4 regions of the Bhargavaea sp. GQ12 genome follow, and region 1 is predicted to be linked to each of the others. Evidence: riboswitches for the same ligand, from Rfam matches in the RefSeq annotation. Region 1 holds a riboswitch; each other region holds the start of a gene.
What was found. A riboswitch is a leader RNA that binds a small molecule or an ion and turns the genes downstream of it on or off. The one in region 1 is predicted to bind S-adenosylmethionine.

Region 2: another riboswitch for S-adenosylmethionine. It lies ahead of AC6CHQ_RS02570 (methionine ABC transporter ATP-binding protein); the one in region 1 lies ahead of AC6CHQ_RS11510 (carboxymuconolactone decarboxylase family protein).
Region 3: another riboswitch for S-adenosylmethionine. It lies ahead of AC6CHQ_RS03010 (O-acetylhomoserine aminocarboxypropyltransferase/cysteine synthase family protein); the one in region 1 lies ahead of AC6CHQ_RS11510 (carboxymuconolactone decarboxylase family protein).
Region 4: another riboswitch for S-adenosylmethionine. It lies ahead of AC6CHQ_RS09120 (methionine ABC transporter ATP-binding protein); the one in region 1 lies ahead of AC6CHQ_RS11510 (carboxymuconolactone decarboxylase family protein).

What each region holds. Positions count from the first base shown of each region.
Region 1 covers NZ_JCAXEU010000012.1:39,377-43,965, reverse strand. The annotation lists gene AC6CHQ_RS11520 (LLM class flavin-dependent oxidoreductase) at 1-740, shown strand, start outside; gene AC6CHQ_RS11515 (sodium:solute symporter family protein) at 762-2,264, shown strand; SAM riboswitch class I at 2,474-2,578, shown strand; gene AC6CHQ_RS11510 (carboxymuconolactone decarboxylase family protein) at 2,712-3,380, shown strand; gene gltS (sodium/glutamate symporter) at 3,831-4,589, shown strand, end outside.
Region 2 covers NZ_JCAXEU010000002.1:160,762-165,350, reverse strand. The annotation lists gene AC6CHQ_RS02580 (MetQ/NlpA family ABC transporter substrate-binding protein) at 1-324, opposite strand, end outside; gene AC6CHQ_RS02575 (methionine ABC transporter permease) at 368-1,030, opposite strand; gene AC6CHQ_RS02570 (methionine ABC transporter ATP-binding protein) at 1,020-2,045, opposite strand; SAM riboswitch class I at 2,130-2,243, opposite strand; gene AC6CHQ_RS02565 (ABC transporter permease) at 2,690-3,391, opposite strand; gene AC6CHQ_RS02560 (ABC transporter ATP-binding protein) at 3,391-4,236, opposite strand; gene AC6CHQ_RS02555 (LytTR family transcriptional regulator DNA-binding domain-containing protein) at 4,392-4,589, opposite strand, start outside.
Region 3 covers NZ_JCAXEU010000002.1:251,171-255,759, reverse strand. The annotation lists gene AC6CHQ_RS03015 (YwqG family protein) at 34-813, opposite strand; SAM riboswitch class I at 956-1,068, shown strand; gene AC6CHQ_RS03010 (O-acetylhomoserine aminocarboxypropyltransferase/cysteine synthase family protein) at 1,196-2,485, shown strand; gene AC6CHQ_RS03005 (homoserine dehydrogenase) at 2,594-3,589, shown strand; gene cysK (cysteine synthase A) at 3,782-4,589, opposite strand, start outside.
Region 4 covers NZ_JCAXEU010000008.1:50,772-55,360, reverse strand. The annotation lists gene AC6CHQ_RS09145 (acyl-CoA dehydrogenase FadE) at 1-964, shown strand, start outside; gene AC6CHQ_RS09140 (arsenate reductase family protein) at 1,058-1,414, shown strand; gene gcvH (glycine cleavage system protein GcvH) at 1,487-1,867, shown strand; gene AC6CHQ_RS09130 (toprim domain-containing protein) at 1,997-2,335, shown strand; gene AC6CHQ_RS09125 (thioredoxin family protein) at 2,349-2,648, shown strand; SAM riboswitch class I at 2,724-2,832, shown strand; gene AC6CHQ_RS09120 (methionine ABC transporter ATP-binding protein) at 2,918-3,943, shown strand; gene AC6CHQ_RS09115 (methionine ABC transporter permease) at 3,936-4,589, shown strand, end outside.

The DNA of each region.
Region 1 (4,589 bases):
TCCATTTGACCGAGCCGTCTCCTCAGCGGACACCGGTTCTGTTCCAGGCAGGGGCCTCACCGCGGGGACGCGATTTTGCGGCCAAGCATGCGGAAGCAGTATTCACAAAGGGCCATTCCCTGCAGGCGCAGCAGGCCTATTCCGCTGATTTGCGTAAACGCGCCGCTGCACACGGCAGAAGTCCCGAAGACATCCGGATCTTCCCGATGATCCTTCCGATTGTAGGCTCCACGGAGGAAGAGGCGCTCTCCAAATACGAGGACCTGAAAAATCATGTGAGCTATGAAGGGACAGCGGCACTTCTTTCCGGCCATACAGGAATCGATTTCTCGAAATATGATCCCGATCAGTACATCGAGGACATCGAAACGGATGCCGTGCAGGGAAATCTGGACATGTATACGAAAGACCCGAACAAGAAATGGACTTTGCGGGAAGCCGTGCTCAACCATGGACTTGGCAACGGGACAGCGAAATTCATTGGGACCCCAGAGCAGATAGCGGACCATATCGAGGAATGGGCAACAGTAGGTGATGTGGACGGCTTCAATATCGCACAAAGTTATTCACTCGAGACATTCCGTGAGTTTGTGGATCATGTCGTTCCGGAGCTGCAGAAGCGGGGAATCTACCGGACTGAATATGAGGGAAAGACATTGCGGGAAAACCTATTCGGCACAGGCTCTGCGCGTCTGCCTGAAAGCCACCCGGCAAAACAACTTTCGTCATTGGTGAAGTAAAACGGAAAAGAAGGGAATGCCATGAACACTGTCACACTATTTACCTGGATCGGGTTTGCCGCTTTTCTGGCAATCATGCTCGTTCTTGGCTATATCGGCACAAAGAAAACAAAGAACATCCGGGACTTCGCAATAGGCGGGGGACGCCTGGGGCCCGTTGTGCTGGGTCTCTCTTTCGCTGCCACTTACCTCAGCGCTGCGACTTTCCTCGGTTATCCGGGCTGGTCACATGAGTGGGGGCTCACGAATCTCTGGCTCATGCTTGCGATGATTGGAGGGGGAGCTATAGGAGTTCTGATGGTCGCGAAGAAAATCCGTAAACTGAATGAAGAGCAGAAGTCTCTCTCATTGCCGGATTGGCTTGGGGACTATTATAATAGCGACCTTTTGCGTGTGGGAACCGGCCTCATTCTGCTTTTTAACATCTTTTATATTGCCGCCCAGTTTGTAGCCGGAGCAAGGATTTTTGAGTATTTATTGGGGATGGACTATCGTACCGGCCTGATCCTCATCACCGTCATCGTGGTGGTGTATGTTTTCGGCGGCGGAGCGTTTGCGGATATCTATACAGATGCCGTTCAAGTGATTCTGATGGCGATTGCAGGAATTGTGATCTTCATATCCGGAATCGTAATCTTCTGGAGGGACGGCATCGCGGCCACATTTTCCGGGATCACCGACAACCTGGCGGCACAGGATCCCAATCTCGTGACTGTTTTTAACCCTGATTCGGCTCACTTCTATTCGATCGGTGCAGTGATCGGCGCAATCTGCATCCAGTGGGCCTTTGCGTCCGCACCTCACTTATTCAATAAAGTTTTGGGCATCAAGAGCGAAAAAGACCTGGGTAAAATGATTCTGACCTATGTCATCGTGGCTTCGCTTAGCGTATTGGTTCTCTTTGGAGGACTCTATAGCAGGGTGGCGCTGGGATCCGGGGACGTCGTTGCGGATCTGGCTTTGATGGAATATGTGGCCTGGGCATTCCCAGCTGCTGTTGTTGCATTATTCGGTGTCGTGATTCTGGCTGCGGCCATGTCAACAACGGACGGGCTGTTCGTCTCGATTTCCACTGTTTTTGCCAATGACATTTTCCTGAAATTCCTGGTCAGAAAAGGCTATGTCAGAGTCGACGAAGAAAAGGCGGAGAAAATCGCGCTTCGGATCAGCAGGCTGACCGTTCCTGTTGTGGGAATCATCGCCCTTCTGATTGTGATGAAACCGCCTGCTTACATGGGAGATATTATGTGGATCGGCATTTCCGGAGTCGCAGCCGGAACATTGGGCCCCATTTTATATGCAGTGTATGGGAGAAAGAAGGCTTCCGCCAGAGCAGCAGAGGCATCAATGATCATCGGACTCCTTGCCTACCTGATCCTCTACTTCAGCGGCATCATCCCAAGCACGATGACGGCCGGTGCAGTGGCGACCGGGATCGGTATTTTGACCATGTTTGTATTGGCAAATGTTCTGGAATCAAAACAGGAAGAAGTCCTGATTCCAGAGGCGGAACAGGGGCGCTAAGGGGGCTTGACCATGTTTGTGAATGAGATGCTGACTGTCTGGCTTTACGGATTTATCATTATTTATGCCATTGTCGGATTTGCATTGTGGAAGTGGTACTTCAGCAAATAGAGAAATTGCTGAATTCATAAATGATTGAAGATTTCATGTTGACAGACGATATGGGGTCCGATATGCTTAGGATAATCTTACTAATTGAATAGACTTTGACCTTATCAAGAGCCGGGGGAGGAAACTGGTCCGCAGATCCCGCAGCAACCGTTACGTTGTAACAAGGTGCTCACTCCAGCAAGCGCAAGCTTGAAAGATGAGGAAGGCCGCTTACATACTGCCTCTTCCTCATCGGGAAGGGGCTTTTTGGATGACTGGACTTTCTTCGGCTCTAACAAAACAATCTATTCCGACTCAACCGATAAGTAAGAAAAAGATGAAAAGGGGAGTTTTGAGATGACTGCTACAACTAAAACAGACAGCCTGTACAAAAAGGAATACTTCGGAAGAATTTTCGAACTGAAAAAATACGCGCCTGAAGCGTTTGAAACGTTCTTCAAGTTCAATGACCAGGCACTGGCCGAAGGAAAGCTGTCCGTAAAATTGAAGGAACTGATCGCCGTGGCGGTTGCCCATATCACAGGCTGCCCTTACTGCATCGATCTGCATATCGGAAATGCCAAGAAAAACGACTCCTCCAAAGAGGAAGTTGCTGAAGCGATCTTTGTCGCGACTGCACTCAAAGCCGGATCGGCACTTGCTCATGGGGTAAACGGATTGAACGCATACGACGGCAAAGGTGACGGGGAGTTTTACAAAGCGTCTTACTTTAACCGTCTGCCGGAGTTCGCAGAACTGGATGAAGAGGCATTCAAAACGTTCGTGAAGTTCGATGGTGCGGCTCTCAAGGCCGGCAAACTGAGCGTGAAGGAAAAGGAACTGATCGCTGTGGCTTCAGCACACACGACAGGATGCGCTTACTGCATCGATCTCCATACGAAAAATGCCAAGAAAGCCGGCGCCAGCCTGGAAGAGCTCTCGGAAGCAATTTTCGTGGCGGTTGCGCTCAAGGCCGGTTCTGCAATCGCGCATAGCGTGAACGCCCTCAATGCATACGACAACTAAAATAAACATCTGTTTTTTTGCAGACGATTCCGCGCCCTTTAATTAGGGATGCGGAATCGTCTCTTTTTCTTTCCGGTCTTTGAAAATATTGGCGGATTTACTTTTTGGAATAGTGCGTATTTAAGTTTTAGTGTTGTAAAAAGTCTGCAAAACTGATTATACTTTAAAACAGTGTATCACTGAAGTGAGCGATCCTCTTATGATTACGAAAGCGATTCCATGAATTTTCGGACATACAGGATAGGAATGTTTTCATGCTTGGCAAGTGTTCATCGGGTAAACAAGGGGTAAAACAAGGATACGTGCAAACGTATTCAGCCATATTTGAAAACGCTATTACCGTTGCGGTTTTCTGGACCGTTTCACGGTCCGTAGGGGGAATCCGAATCAATCGGACACGGGCCGGGTCCGGAAGCCGCGAACTATTTTTTTTTGGAAAGGTGACAGAATATGATTGAAATTAACCAGATTACCACGCTGTTCCTGGCAGTGGCCCTCTACCTGCTGGGAATGGCCCTCGTTAATCGCATCGGCATCCTTGACCGGTTCCTGATTCCGGCACCTGTTGTCGGAGGCCTGATTTTCGCCATCCTCGCCTTTATTCTCCAAACGACGGGCGTCGTTGAAATTGCATTGGATACTTCCCTGCAGTCGCTCTTCATGGTCGCATTCTTTACGACGGTTGGGCTTGGAGCCAGCATGAAACTAATTAAACTGGGCGGGAAGCTCCTGATCATCTACCTGATTTTCTGTGGAATCCTCATCTTCATGCAGAATGTCATCGGTGTCTCGCTATCCAAAGTGTTCGGCATCGATCCGCTCCTTGGAGTCATGAGCGGGGCGGTATCAATGAGCGGCGGCCACGGTGGCGCAGCTGCTTACGGGCAGACGATCCAAGAGCTTGGCATTGATTCGGCTGTCACGATCGGGATGGCAGCAGCCACGCTCGGCCTGATTTCCGGGAGCTTGTCCGGTGGGCCTGTCGCTAGATTCCTCATCAGAAAGTACGATCTGAAACCGACTGAAGGAAAAGTTGAAGCGTACGTTGAAGAGGCGGAAAAGCCTGTCACTGAACGCTCGTTCATGATTCAGATTGCGTTGATCACCCTGTCGATGGCAGGCGGAACGTACATCGGGGAAATTTTCTCGGAGGCAACCGGCTTTGTCTTGCCGGCCTATATCGGCGCGATGTTCGTTGCCGTTATCGTT
Region 2 (4,589 bases), on a different contig from region 1:
GGAGCCGATCGGAATGATGTCGTTGCCGCTTTCAGTGACATACTGGCCGAGGAACGCGATGTGCTGGAAGGCGTTCAGTTGGATGTCCCCTTGGGCAAGGGCGTTGTTCGGAAGCGTGTAGTCGGCGAACTCGATCAGTTTGATTTCGATGCCTTCTTTTGCTGCCTTTTCCTGCAGGATCGGCCATTGTGCGCCGTCCGCGCCGTTTACGCCGATCTTCACTTTGACGGTTTCGCCGTCCGCATTTTCTCCGCTTGCCCCGCCGCATGCCGCAAGGGTGAGGGAGGCAATCAGGGCGATTGCCAGAATCCAGATTTTTTTCATAATAGAGACTCCTTTTTGTTTTATACGTGCGGGGCGGCTTTTATCAGCGCCGCATGATTTTCCTGGAGAGCGTGTTCCCGAGCCACTGTGCCAGCTGCACGAGGACGATCAAAATCAGTACGGTGACGATCATGACGCTGGCGTCAAAGCGCTGGTAGCCGTAGGTCATCGCGATATGGCCGAGGCCTCCGCCGCCGACCGTTCCGGCAACGGCCGAGAAGTCGATCAGCGTGACCGTGACGAACGTCAGGCCGAGAACGAGTGGTCCGAGCGCTTCCGGGATCAGGACCGTGAAAATGATCCGGAGCGGGCTTGCGCCCATAGCCTGCGCGGCTTCGATGACGCCTGGGTCGATGCTGACGAGGTTGTTCTCGACGACCCTTGCGATTGTAAAGCTTGCGACGATCGTCATCGGGAAGATCGCGGCCGCCGTTCCAATCGTCGTGCCGACCACGAGGCGTGTCACCTGCGAGATGGCAACGAGGAAGATGATGAACGGCACCGGCCGGATGATATTGATTACGATATTCAATAGGTTAAAGAGGAATTTATTCTCCAGAATATTGTTCTGGCGGGTTACAAACAGGAGGAGCCCCATGATGATGCCGAGGATCGATCCGAAAATGAGTGTGGCGATGACCATAGTGATCGTCTGGCCGGTCGCTTCGACGATCCGCGGCCAGAAGGATGTCCAATCAACGTTCAATTTCCTGCACCTCCTCGATGTCTGTCAGGGTTGCAATTTCCTTGATGGCGGCTTCGACGTCCGCCGGATCGCCGAGGAACGAGACGATCAGATTTCCGAACAGCCGCTCCTCAAGCTCCCGGACGGATCCGTACACGATGTTGAACGTAATCCCGTGTTTTGCCGTAACCGTCGAAAGTACCGGCTCGTTCGCGACAGGCCCTTTGAACTGCAGGCGGTACAGCCTGCCGCCGCCGGCTTCCCGCCACTCGGCGAGGACATTCGGGGAAGGGAGGTCCTGCTGGACGGAATGAATGAACCGCTTGGTCGTCGTGTGTTGCGGATCCGTGAACACTTCGAACACGCCGCCCGACTCGATCACTTCACCATTCTCCATGACGGCAACTTTCGTGCAGACCGACTGGATCACTTCCATTTCGTGAGTGATCAGGAGGATCGTGATCCCGAACTCCCGGTTGACCTGTTTCAGGAGGCGCAGCACATCTGCCGTCGTATCCGGGTCAAGCGCGGATGTCGCCTCATCACAGATCAGGATGTCCGGGTTGGTTGCGAGCGCCCGCGCGATTCCGACGCGCTGCTTTTGCCCGCCCGACAGCTGATCCGGATAATCCTTCGCTTTGTCCGCAAGGCCGACGAAGCGGAGAAGCTCTTCCACACGGGTGTTGATCTCGTGCTTCGGGGTGCCGGCAAGCTTCAGCGGATACGCGATATTCCCGGCAACCGTCCGCGAATTGAACAGGTTGAAGTTCTGGAAGATCATCCCGATGTTCCTGCGTTGCTTTCTCAGCTCTTTGGCGGAGAGGGACGTGACATTCACGCCCTGGATTTCGATCGAGCCCTCACTCGGCCGCTCCAGCAGGTTCACCAGCCGCAGCAACGTACTTTTTCCGGCTCCGCTAAAGCCGATGATTCCGTAGATGTCGCCCTGCTCGACTTTCAGCGACACATCCTTTACCGCGTGTACTTCACGCTTTCCAAGCCGGAATGTCTTGGAGACTTGTTTAAATTCAATCATCCGGCGTACCTCCTGTTGTTGTCAGAAATGAAAAAATCCTCTTAATCTCATAAAGAGAAAAAGAGGACCGGGTAGGCCATCTTTTTCTCATCTTCCAGATGCACCAGGCATCTGCAGGAATTAGCACGGTGCCTCCACTGAGTGGGGTCCGCTGCCGAGACGTCCTAGGGCCTGTCCCTCGGTCTCTCTTGATAAGAAAAGATGTGCATATTCGATTAGTGCAAGAATTGAAACTAACTTTACTGGGATAAAGTAAGGAAGTCAATGACTTGCAAAAAGTATTTTTATTCTGATTAATTGTGAATATAATGGAAGCGTTTGCGACTCGTTGTGGCGTACGGGGAGTGGAGTTTGCAGGACCATTACGTGAAAAATAGAGGACGGCATATTTAGTGGGTGAAAAGCTTCCGGCATGGCGGAAGCTTTCAACTGGAAGTATAGAGCGGGAGGTTTCGTCATTCCCCGCTTAATTTCGTCATTCAGCATCTAAATCTCGTCATTTGCATCCTGGAAATTTGCGAATGACGAAATCGGAGGCGTGAATGACGAGATTGCCGTCCCGAATGACGAAACTTTCATCCCGAATGACGATATTGAGCCCCATAATAAAACCCCGGCACTCACATGCCGGGGCTTACACTCTATCAGTCCATCCGTCGTTTACGGTACACAATCACAGTCGCTGCGACTGACACTACAGCCCATACAGTGAGGATCAGGAACGATTCACTGGCGGCAGCACCGTTTTCCAATCCAACCCAGATGTTCATCAGCAATTCATTCGGGAGGTAATCCATCACGGTCAAAATCGCTTCATTCGTAATCATCGACTTGAACATCGAGGACATTCCGAAGATCAGCATGACGGGCATACCAATGATGCTTGTTTCCATGACTGTTCGGGACAGCAGTCCGAGCAGCGTGCCGATCGCGAGGAAGATGACGAGTGCGATGACAATGCTAAGCGCAAACAGGGGGAGGGAAGGGACACTGAATTCAGCAAGCCAGATGCATCCGGCCACGACAACCAGTGTCATGACCCCGCTCAGCAGGCTTTTCCCGATAAACACTTCTGCCACGCTTGCCGGAGACAGCAGCAACCCGCGCAATGTATTCTTTTCCTTTTCTTCCGCAACCATCGCGGCCTGGACAAAGGCACCGGCGATGACCAGGGCGAAGACAATCGGGAAGGAAATCATTTCTGCGCTGTCCGCGCCGATACGCCCGAGCCAGGCAGCGAAGAAGAGGGGCAGGGCCAGCGTGAACAGCACGTACGAGTTGCGCTGAAGGTCTTTCCAGTCTTTCACGAAAATTGCGTTGACACGCTTCATCGAAAATGTGGTCATCATAGGTTCCTCCCGGTCAGTTGTACGAACAGGTCGCCGAGTGTCGGCTCATTCGAGTGGATCGTCAGCAGGTTTCCGCTTGCCATGTAGCCGGCGATTGCAGCGGCTCCGGATTCATTTGGCTCTACGGTGACAGTTGTCTTGTCTTTTAGTAAAAGAGAAATTGTCGGGCTGCCGGACATCGTCCGCAGGTTCTGCGGGGTATCGAACAGCTTAATCTCCCCATCATGGAGGAAGGCGACCCGGTCGCACAGTGCTTCCGCTTCATCCATATCGTGTGTGGTCAAAAAGATCGTCGTGCCTTCCCGGTTCAGCTCGCGGAGCCCTTCATGGATATGCTTGGTCGTCGTCGGGTCAAGCGCTGACGTCGGCTCATCAAGGAACAGGAGGGCCGGCTTATGAAGGATGGCCCGGGCGAGTGTGACGCGCTGCTTCATCCCTTTGGAAAGCTTTTTGACAGGTGTCTTTTCTTCGCCGAGAAGGTTCACCATCTCCAGCACTTCGCGGATCCGCTCTTTTCCGACGTCGTACAGATCCGCATAAAGCGCCAGATTGTCCTGGACGGTCAGCCGGTCGTACAGGCCGCTGTTATCGGTCAGGATGCCGATCTTCTTCATGCGTGACGGGTCTTTCAATAAGTGGACAGGCTCTCCGAACACCCGAACATCGCCAGCCGTCGCCGCGAGCTGCGCGGTCAGGATTTTAATCGTCGTCGTCTTGCCTGATCCGCTCGGTCCGAGGAATCCGATTGTCTCTCCCTTGCGGACCCTGAAGTCCACATCTTTCAGTGCGAGTTTGTCTCCGAATGATTTGACGAGGCTGTTGACCTCAATGATGTGCTCCATCATGATCGCTCCTTTTCTGCCGTTCGTTTTCTTGACTCCACCTTACCGCGCCACTTTAAAGAACGCAGTAATATCAAGGTGAAAGGAGCTTCCGGCACGGTGAATGGAGCAAATAGCAGGTGAATGGAGCGCTAATATTAGTGCTGACAGAACGGTCAGATGCCGAGGAACGTCTTCAGTTCTGCGTACTTGCCCTTGGATAAGGGGACGGTGCTTTTATTGGGGTCCTCCAGAATCAGGCTGTAGCTGTTGCGTGTCCACGTGATGACTTCGCGCACACGCTGGAGGTTCACGATATAAGACCGGTGGCAGCGGAAAAACCCGAATGGCTGAAGCCGCGTTTCGAGGTCCGC
Region 3 (4,589 bases), on a different contig from region 1:
TTCATTCATCCTAATATAAGGCGGATTCAGCCATCAGCCGCTCTGCATGATCATATGCGAACGGTCAAATCGCTTTTCAGCAAGGTCTTCTTGCCGGATGCAGAAGTACAGCATGCCGAGGTCGCCCCAGACGGCATCCAGGTCGTCATCGCTATCCATCTGGAAAAGAAGGACGTAGTCATCCGCCGCTTTCGCGGCTTCGTCCCAGTCTGCAATTCCGTCGCCATAGTGGGCGATTTCAGCGAACACCGGGTTCTGCACGGCAAACGGATGACCGAGCATCTGGTGGTGGGCATCTTCTTCCAGCAACTCGAAGATCGCCTCGCCGGCCTCGTCATCGAAGTCCATCCCGATGATTGCATCGGCATCCAGCGTTTCCACGGCGTGGAAGACGGCAGCGAATTCCGGAAGCATCCGCTCTTCCGGCACATCACACCGTTCAAGTCTGGTCGGATCTTCATGATAAAGGACCTTCCAACCGCTCCGGTCAGACTCATCGCCGCCCCACGGCTGTTCCTCGGTGTCATAGAAGAAAGACAGGATGCCTGTGTCGGGAAGCGGGTGAACATCTCCGGCAAGCGCTGCGTCCGACAGGTTGATCTGCGCAATCAGCGTGAGCGGCTTGCCGTCTTTGGACGGGATCTCTACATCAGGCGGAAGGTCCGGCGCGCCTCCGAACTTCGATGCACCGGGCGCCAGCGTCCCGGCGGCGTCTTCTTTATTTAGTCGGAAGCCCGGCTTCGCCAGTTCGGAGAATGGCGCGATGTATTCGGCTAGTCCATTTGCTTCCAGCTTATCTCTCCAGGTTTTCATAGAATTCCTCCTCGGATCGGCAGTCTCCTAAGTTAACGGATGAGAAGGCAGAAACGTTTCATGTTTTTTCTGAAAAATACACTTGACTTTGCCCGCTGCACAGTCCTATACTGTTTACCAGATGGAAAACAAAATCAGAATACTCTTATCAAGAGCGGCGGAGGGAATAGGCCCTGCGAAGCCCGGCAACCGGCAGACCATGTCTGCAAAGGTGCTAATTCCTACAGATCCGGGAGCGGATCTGACAGATAAGGGGAGGCATGCGGCGTGTTCGCATCGGCCCTCTTCCTATCAGAGAAGAGGGTTTTTCATTTTCCGAAAAGACAAAACCTCCTCTCCTATCGTGTTTCCATCGAAACCATACCTTTAGGAGGAAATCAATATGACAAACTTTAAACCAGAAACGATTCTCGTGCACGGAGGCCAGGAGCCGGATCCGACAACAGGCGCGATCGCCGTACCGGTCTACCGCACGACAGCTTACGCATTCCGTGACACAGAGCACGCGCAGAACCTGTTCGCCCTAAAAGAGTCCGGCAACATCTACTCCCGCATCATGAACCCGACAGTAGACGCGTTCGAAAAGCGCATCGCGGAACTGGAAGGCGGCACGGCTGCCGTTGCACTTTCTTCCGGGATGGCGGCAATCGCGTTCTCGATCCTGAACGTTGCACAGGCCGGTGACGAAATCGTTTCCGCGGCAAACCTTTACGGCGGAACATACAACCTGTTCGCGGTGACACTTCCGCGCTATGGCATCAACGTGAAGTTCGTCGACTCGACAGACCCTGAAAACTTCCGAGCGGCGATCAACGACAAGACAAAGGCGATCTTTGGCGAAATCATCGGCAACCCGAGCCTGAATGTCCTTGATGTGGAAGCTGTTGCGAACATCGCGCATGAAAACGGCCTGCCGCTCATCATTGACTCCACATTCGCTTCGCCTTATGGCTCGAACCCGATTGAGCATGGTGCGGATGTTGTCGTTCACTCCGCAACAAAATGGATCGGCGGACACGGCCGCGGCGTCGGTGGCGTAGCTGTTGACGCGGGCAAATTCGACTGGACACAGGGACGCCACCCTGGCTATACAGAGCCGGATGAGACTTACCACGGCCTCCGCTACGGCATCGACACGGCGCAGGCCGCATTCGCAACACGCCTCCGTGTGCAGCTGCTCCGCGACTTTGGCCCGACACTCAGCCCGGATAATGCGTTCCTCTTCCTTCAGGGACTTGAGACGTTGCACCTCCGCATCCAGCGGCACAACGAAAACGCTCAGAAAGTTGCGGAATGGCTGAAGGATCACCCATCTGTCGAGTGGGTCCAGTACAACGGCCTCGAAGAGCACCCGTCGTACGAACTCTCCAAAAAGTACCTGAAGAGCGGCGCCGGATCGGTCGTCATCTTCGGCATCAAAGGCGGACGCGAAGCGGGCCGCAAGCTGATCGACAACGTGAAGCTGTTCTCGCATGTCGCGAACGTCGGCGACGCACGCTCGCTCATCATCCACCCGGCATCTACAACGCACCAGCAGCTGTCGGCGGAAGACCTGAAGAAAACAGGCACAACTGAAGAACTTGTCCGCCTCTCCGTCGGTCTCGAGAACGTCGAAGACATCATCGCCGACCTGAAACAGGCGATTGAAGCAGCGGCGCCAGTCAAAGCTTAAATTAATATATAATGTTTAAACTATTTTAAATTTTCCCGCCCCGGGGGTTTCCTTATGGGGCGGAACTTGTTATATTGGAAGGAATCTTTATGTCGGAGGTGTTCGCCCATGGCTCCAGTGAAAGCGGCCATCCTTGGATTCGGTACGGTCGGCCAAGGCATTTATACAATCGTGAATGAACGGAAACAACAACTTGAGAAAACGATCGGTTCCCCGATCGAAATTGCTGCCATCCTCGTCCGCGACTTGGATAAAACCCGCCCTGAGACCCCGGGAGTCCTCATTACCGACCGGTTTGAGGAGATCCTGGCCATCCCGGATCTGAAGGTCGTTTTCGAAGCGATCGTCGGCGAAGAGCCGGCACGCACCTATCTGGAGCAGGCGATCGCCGCCGGCTGTCATGTCGTAACTGCGAATAAAGTGATGTACGCCAAAGCTGCTCCTGCACTTGAACGGCAAGCCAGGGAACAGGGGACCGGCATCGGATATGAGGCAACCGTCGCAGGCGGCGTTCCGGTGATCAAAACGATCGATAACCTGAACCTTTCCAACGAAGTGACCGGCATCCAGGGCATTCTGAACGGAACTTCGAACTTTATTCTGACGAAGATGCGCAAGGAATCGTGTACCTTCGAGGAAGTTCTGAAGGAAGCGCAGGAACTCGGCTATGCCGAAGCGGACCCGACCAATGACGTGTCCGGGTTCGATGCCTTCTGCAAGTTGATGATCCTGAGCGGCCTGTCGTTCGGTGAGCAGCCGGACTGGGAGAACGTGCCGATGGAAGGCATCGATGCGCTTTCTCTTGACGAAGTGATCGACGCAGACCGCCAGGGCCTCCGCTACCGCCATATCGCGGATGTCCGCCGCGGGGAAGACGGTTCCATCCAGGCATCCGTCGGCCCGGTGCTGATCGGCCCGGACCATCCGCTGTACGGCATCGACGGCGTCGACAACGCCGTCGCCATCGAAACGGCCTACGCCGGAACGCTCACCGTCATCGGCCCTGGGGCAGGCATGCTGCCGACCGCGAGCGTGATGGTCGAGGACGCAGCGGTGCTGCTGCGGAAACACGCCACCTTTCGCGAACTCGTAACCCGTTCATGAAAAAAGCGATGCCTCGCCTTGAGCGGGGCATCGCTTTTGTGTTGCGGGGAACTGAGTTTGAAGAATAGCCCTCCGAGTTTGAAGAATAACCGCCCGAGTTTGAAGAATAGCCCCCTAAGCTTGAAGAATACGAGCGGCGGCTGCGCGCCGGCCACAAAAAAGGAGATCCCCGGTAAATTCGGGGATCTCCTTTTATTCAGGAAACAGGTCAGACGACAGGTACCGCTCGCCCGTGTCCGGCGCGAGACAGAGGACGTTGGCGCCTTTCGGCAGCTTCTTGGCGATCTGGACGGCGAAGTGGGCGGATGCCGCCGCGGAGGCACCGACGAAGATGCCTTCTTCCGCGGCCAAGCGCCGAGCCATCACCTGGGCGTCGCCGTCTTCGATGAGGAGGATCTCGTCGTAAACGTCGCGGTTAAGGATGGCCGGGACAAATCCCGGGCCGGTACCCGGGATTTTATGCGGGCCGGGTTCTCCGCCGGACAGGACGGGTGACCCCTTCGGCTCGACGACATAGATTTTCAGGTCCGGGATCTGTTTTTTCAGCTCTTCACCGGTGCCGGTCACGGTGCCGCCGGTGCCCGCCGTCAGGACGAAGGCATCGAGCTTCCCGTCAAATGCGTCCAGGATTTCTACGGCGGTCGTGCCGCGGTGGGCATCCGAGTTTGCCGGATTCTCGAACTGCATCGGGATGAATGCGTCCGGAATGTCCGCAGCCAGTTCTTCCGCCTTGGCGATGGCGCCGTTCATGCGTTCGGCTGCAGGCGTCGAATACACTTCCGCGCCGTATGCCTTCAGGATTTTCACCCGTTCCGCGGTCGCGTTGTCTGGCATCGTCATGATGCACCGGTAGCCTTTGGCCGCGCATACCATGGCGAGGCCGATCCCTGTGTTGCCGGACGTCGGCTCAATGACTGTGCTTTTTCCCGGGATCAGCTTGCCTTCAGCTTCGGCCCGCTCGATCATATTCAATGCTGCGCGGTCCTTTACACTGCCGCCA
Region 4 (4,589 bases), on a different contig from region 1:
GGGCGGTTCCAAGCGGGCACTTGAACTGGCCATCAAATACACGAATGAGCGCCAGCAGTTCAAGCGCAGCATTGCCTCCTTTAACCTCACGAAAGAAAAGATCGCGACGCTTGCTTCCGAACTGTATGCGACCGAGAGTCTCATCTACCGCACGGTCGGCTACTTTGACGACCGCATGGGACAGATGAGTGAAGAAGAGCAGAAAGACGGCCGCAAAATCGCAGAGGCCATCGCTGAATACGCCATCGAATGCTCGATCAACAAAGTCGTCGGTTCCGAAACACTCGACCATGTCGTTGACGAAGCGGTCCAGCTCCACGGCGGCTACGGCTATATGCAGGAATATGAAGTCGAGCGTGCGTACCGGGATTCCCGCATCAACCGGATCTTCGAGGGGACGAATGAAATCAACCGCCTTCTTGTGCCGGGCACTTTCCTCAAGAAAGCGATGAAGGGTGAACTGCCGCTTCTCCAGAAAGCCCAGTCCCTTCAGGAAGAGCTGCTCATGATGATGCCGGAAGAGCCGGGCGACGAAGCACTCGCGCAAGAGAAAATCCTCGTGAAGAATGCGAAGAAAATCGGCCTTCTCGCGGCAGGCATGGCTGCACAGCGCTTTGGCACGAAGCTTGAAGACGAGCAGGAAGTCCTCGTCAACATTGCCAACATCGCAAACGATATCTTCGCGATGGAATCCGCGCTGCTCCGCTCCGAAAAAGCGGTCCGCCGAGATGGTGAGGAGAAATCCCGCCAGAAGGTCCTTTACACAGAAGTCTTCTGCCAGGAAGCGATGCAGCGCATCGAACAGGAAGCGAAGGAAGTTCTTATCGCTTCCGTTGAAGGCGACAACCAGCGCATGATGCTGTCCGCTCTTCGCAAACTCACCCGCTACACGCCGAAGAACCTTATTCCTCTGAAGCGTGAAGCGGCAGACAAGCTGAACGAAGCCCTTAAATACACAGTCTGAACCGGTTATTCTTACAAGCCCGGCCTGCATCAAGCAGAACGGGCTTGCTTTTTGTTATACTTGTCCCATGAGCAGAAGCAGGGAGGCAAGGGAATGGCGATCACATATTATGGATATCCGAAGTGCACCACCTGCCGGAAGGCAAAAAAGTGGCTGGATGAGCATGGGGTGGACTATGATGAAATCGATATCAAGGACGCGCCACCGTCCGAAAAACAGCTCCGGGAAATTATTGCTGCAAGCGGCCTCGAGCTAAAGAAATTCTTTAACACAAGCGGGAAAGTCTATCGGGAAGGCGGTCTCAAAGACCGCCTTCCCGGGATGTCTGAGGATGAGCAGATCAGTCTTCTCGCCTCTGACGGGATGCTGATCAAGCGTCCGATCGTCTTTGACGGTGAAAAAGCGACCGTCGGATTCCGGGAAGCGGATTTTGAATCCGTATGGAATTAAGCGACTATTGAGTTTCCTGCCGCTGTATGGCAAACTGAGATGGATGGATAACTAATTCCTGGAGGGGTCAGAATGAGCACACCAACAGAACTTCGCTACTCTGAAGAACACGAATGGGTCAAGACTGAAGACGGCAAGGCCCGGATCGGTATCACACATTTTGCGCAAGCTGAACTCGGCGATATCGTATTCGTCGAACTGCCTGAAGTTGGCGACGAAATCAAGGCGGACGAGCCTTTCGGAAGCGTTGAGTCGGTCAAGACGGTATCCGAACTGTATGCACCGATCAGCGGCACTGTCGTTGAAGTGAACGAAGATCTCGAGGATAGCCCTGAGTTCGTCAACGAATCGCCTTACGAAAAGGCGTGGATGGTCGTTGTTGAACCGTCTGATTCTTCGGAAATCGATAAGCTTATGTCTGCTGAACAATACGATCAAATGACGCAGGGCTGACCTGCATGCAGGAAACGCCGGCATCTTCCGGCGTTTTTTGCATCTTCTAATAGAGAAGGACCCCGTCCGGAGCCGAAGCCTTAACCGGATGAGTCCTGAATCACACGGTGTGCTCGTGGAGGGATCAGGATGAACGACAAAGTAATTATCGTCGAAGGCAGCTCAGACAGGAAACGGATTTCCCGGCTACTGGATGAACCGGTGGATATTATCTGCACGAACGGAACGGCAAGCCCGACCAGGATCGAAGAACTTCTCGAACCGTACGAAGGTGCGGATATCTACGCGTTTTTCGATGCCGACCGTTCCGGTGAAAAGTTGCGGGCGCTACTCAGGAGAGAGTATCCGGAAGCCCGGCATTTGTATACGGACCGCGTATACCGGGAGGTGGCGACAACGCCGCTCCGTGTGCTCGCGGAAGAGCTCCTGTCGGCAAACATCGAAATCAAGACCGAATTTCTGCTGTAAAGGATGAGCATGTTTGGAAGAATGGAATCTGCAACAATTTGAAGAAGCATCGAAAAGCCCGGCCACGGCCGCTTTTTACCTCTATACACCGCTTTGCGGGACGTGCCAGGTGGCGTCGAGGATGATGGAGGTCGTGGAAAAACTCCTTCCGGAAGTCAAACTGGGCAAGGCCGACCTCAACTATCATGAAGAAGTTGCCGCCAAGTATGTTGTGGAGAGCGTTCCGTGCCTTCTGGTTGCAAAAGAGGGCAGGGAAGTGGAGAAGATATATGCTTTCCAGTCGGTCCCATATCTCTATGAAAAATTAAGTTGACGCCAATCAGGCGCTATGATATAGTTTCATCCATCAGTCATCCTACAGACGGATGAACCTAAACGAATACGGAAACTCTTATTGAGAGCGGCGGAGGGAAGTGCCCGATGAAGCCCGGCAACCGTCACGGAAACGTGAAATGGTGCCAAATCACTCAAAGCGCAAGCGCTTTGGCAGATGAGAGGAAATGCGCCGGACCTGAGACGGAACGGCTGCGCGACCTGTCTGCCTGCCCGCAGACAGGTCTTTTTTATTACAGAGGTGACCAAATGATTAAGTTAGAACAGATAACCAAACAGTTCCGGCTTTCCAACCGGACACTCACCGCGGTCGATGCGGTGGATCTTGAAATCCGTGAAGGGGAGATATTCGGCATCATCGGCTACAGCGGTGCAGGTAAAAGCACACTGATCCGTATGCTGAATGGCCTTGAAAAGCCGACGAGCGGCAACGTGACTGTAAACGGCATGAAAATGTCCTCGGTCTCCGGGGCGGATCTGAGGAAGGCCCGCCAGAAGGTGAGTATGATTTTTCAGCACTTCAATCTGCTATGGTCCCGTACGGTTGCGGAGAACATTGCATTCCCTCTGGAAATTGCAGGGGTGAAAAAAGTGGATCGGGAGCCGAAAGTACGGGAGCTGATCCGGCTCGTCGGCCTTGAGGGCAGAGAGGACGCCTATCCGTCCGAACTCTCTGGCGGACAGAAACAGCGTGTCGGGATTGCCCGCGCGCTGGCCAATGATCCGGATGTACTGCTCTGCGACGAAGCCACCTCCGCACTCGACCCGGAGACGACCGATTCGATCCTGGACCTTCTCACAGATATCAATAAGCGGCTGAACCTCACGATTGTGCTGATTACGCATGAAATGCACGTCATCCGGAAAATCTGTCACCGGGTGGCGGTCATGGAGGCAGGCCGGGTCGTCGAGATGGGGAATGTACTCCAGGTCTTCCGCTCGCCGCAGCAGCCGATCACGAAGCGTTTTGTCTCACAGGTCACGGAGTCACCTGATGTAAAGCAGGCGATCGGGCAACTGATCAAGGAAAACCCGGACGGCACATTGATCCGTCTGGGCTTTGTCGGCGAACGTACGGGAGAGCCTGTACTTGCCCGGCTCATCCGGACATTCAACATCGATGTCAACATCCTGCAGGCCAATGTCTCGCAGACGCATGGCGGGACTTTCGGGTCCATCATCCTGAATCTGGCCGGCGATGAGTCAGCGATTACCGAGGCAGTGGAATTCCTTCACTCGGAAGGCGTGGAAACAGAGGTGATCGACCGTGATTGAACAACTGTTTCCGAACGTTGACTGGGACAAGATGTGGGAAGCTACGCTCGAGACCCTATACATGACAGCAGTTGCTACACTGTTCACTTTCCTGATCGGGCTCGTGCTCGGCATCCTGCTTTTCCTGACAGGTCCTAAAGGAATCTATCAGAACCGGCTGTCCAACCTGATCACAGCGGCATTCGTCAACATCTTCCGGTCGATTCCATTTATTATCCTGATCATTTTGCTGATTCCGCTGACGAAGTTCCTGCTCGGTTCGATCCGCGGCCCGAATGCGGCCCTGCCGGCGCTGATCATCGGTTCCGCGCCGTTTTACGGACGGATGGTCCAGATCGCACTTGCGGAGATCGACAAAGGAGTCATTGAGGCTGCGCGTTCCATGGGGGCGACCACGTGGACCATCATTCGGAAAGTGCTTCTTCCGGAATCGATGCCGGCGCTGATCTCCGGCATCACTGTGACGGCAATTGCGCTTGTCGGATATACGGCGATGGCAGGAATCATCGGTGCAGGCGGCCTGGGCAACCTGGCTTATCTGGACGGATTTCAGAGAAGCCGGACCGACGTGACAATAGTCGCCACGATCCTGATCCTGGTCATTGTCTTTGCCATCCAGTGGATCGGGGATATCCTGGTCAAGCGG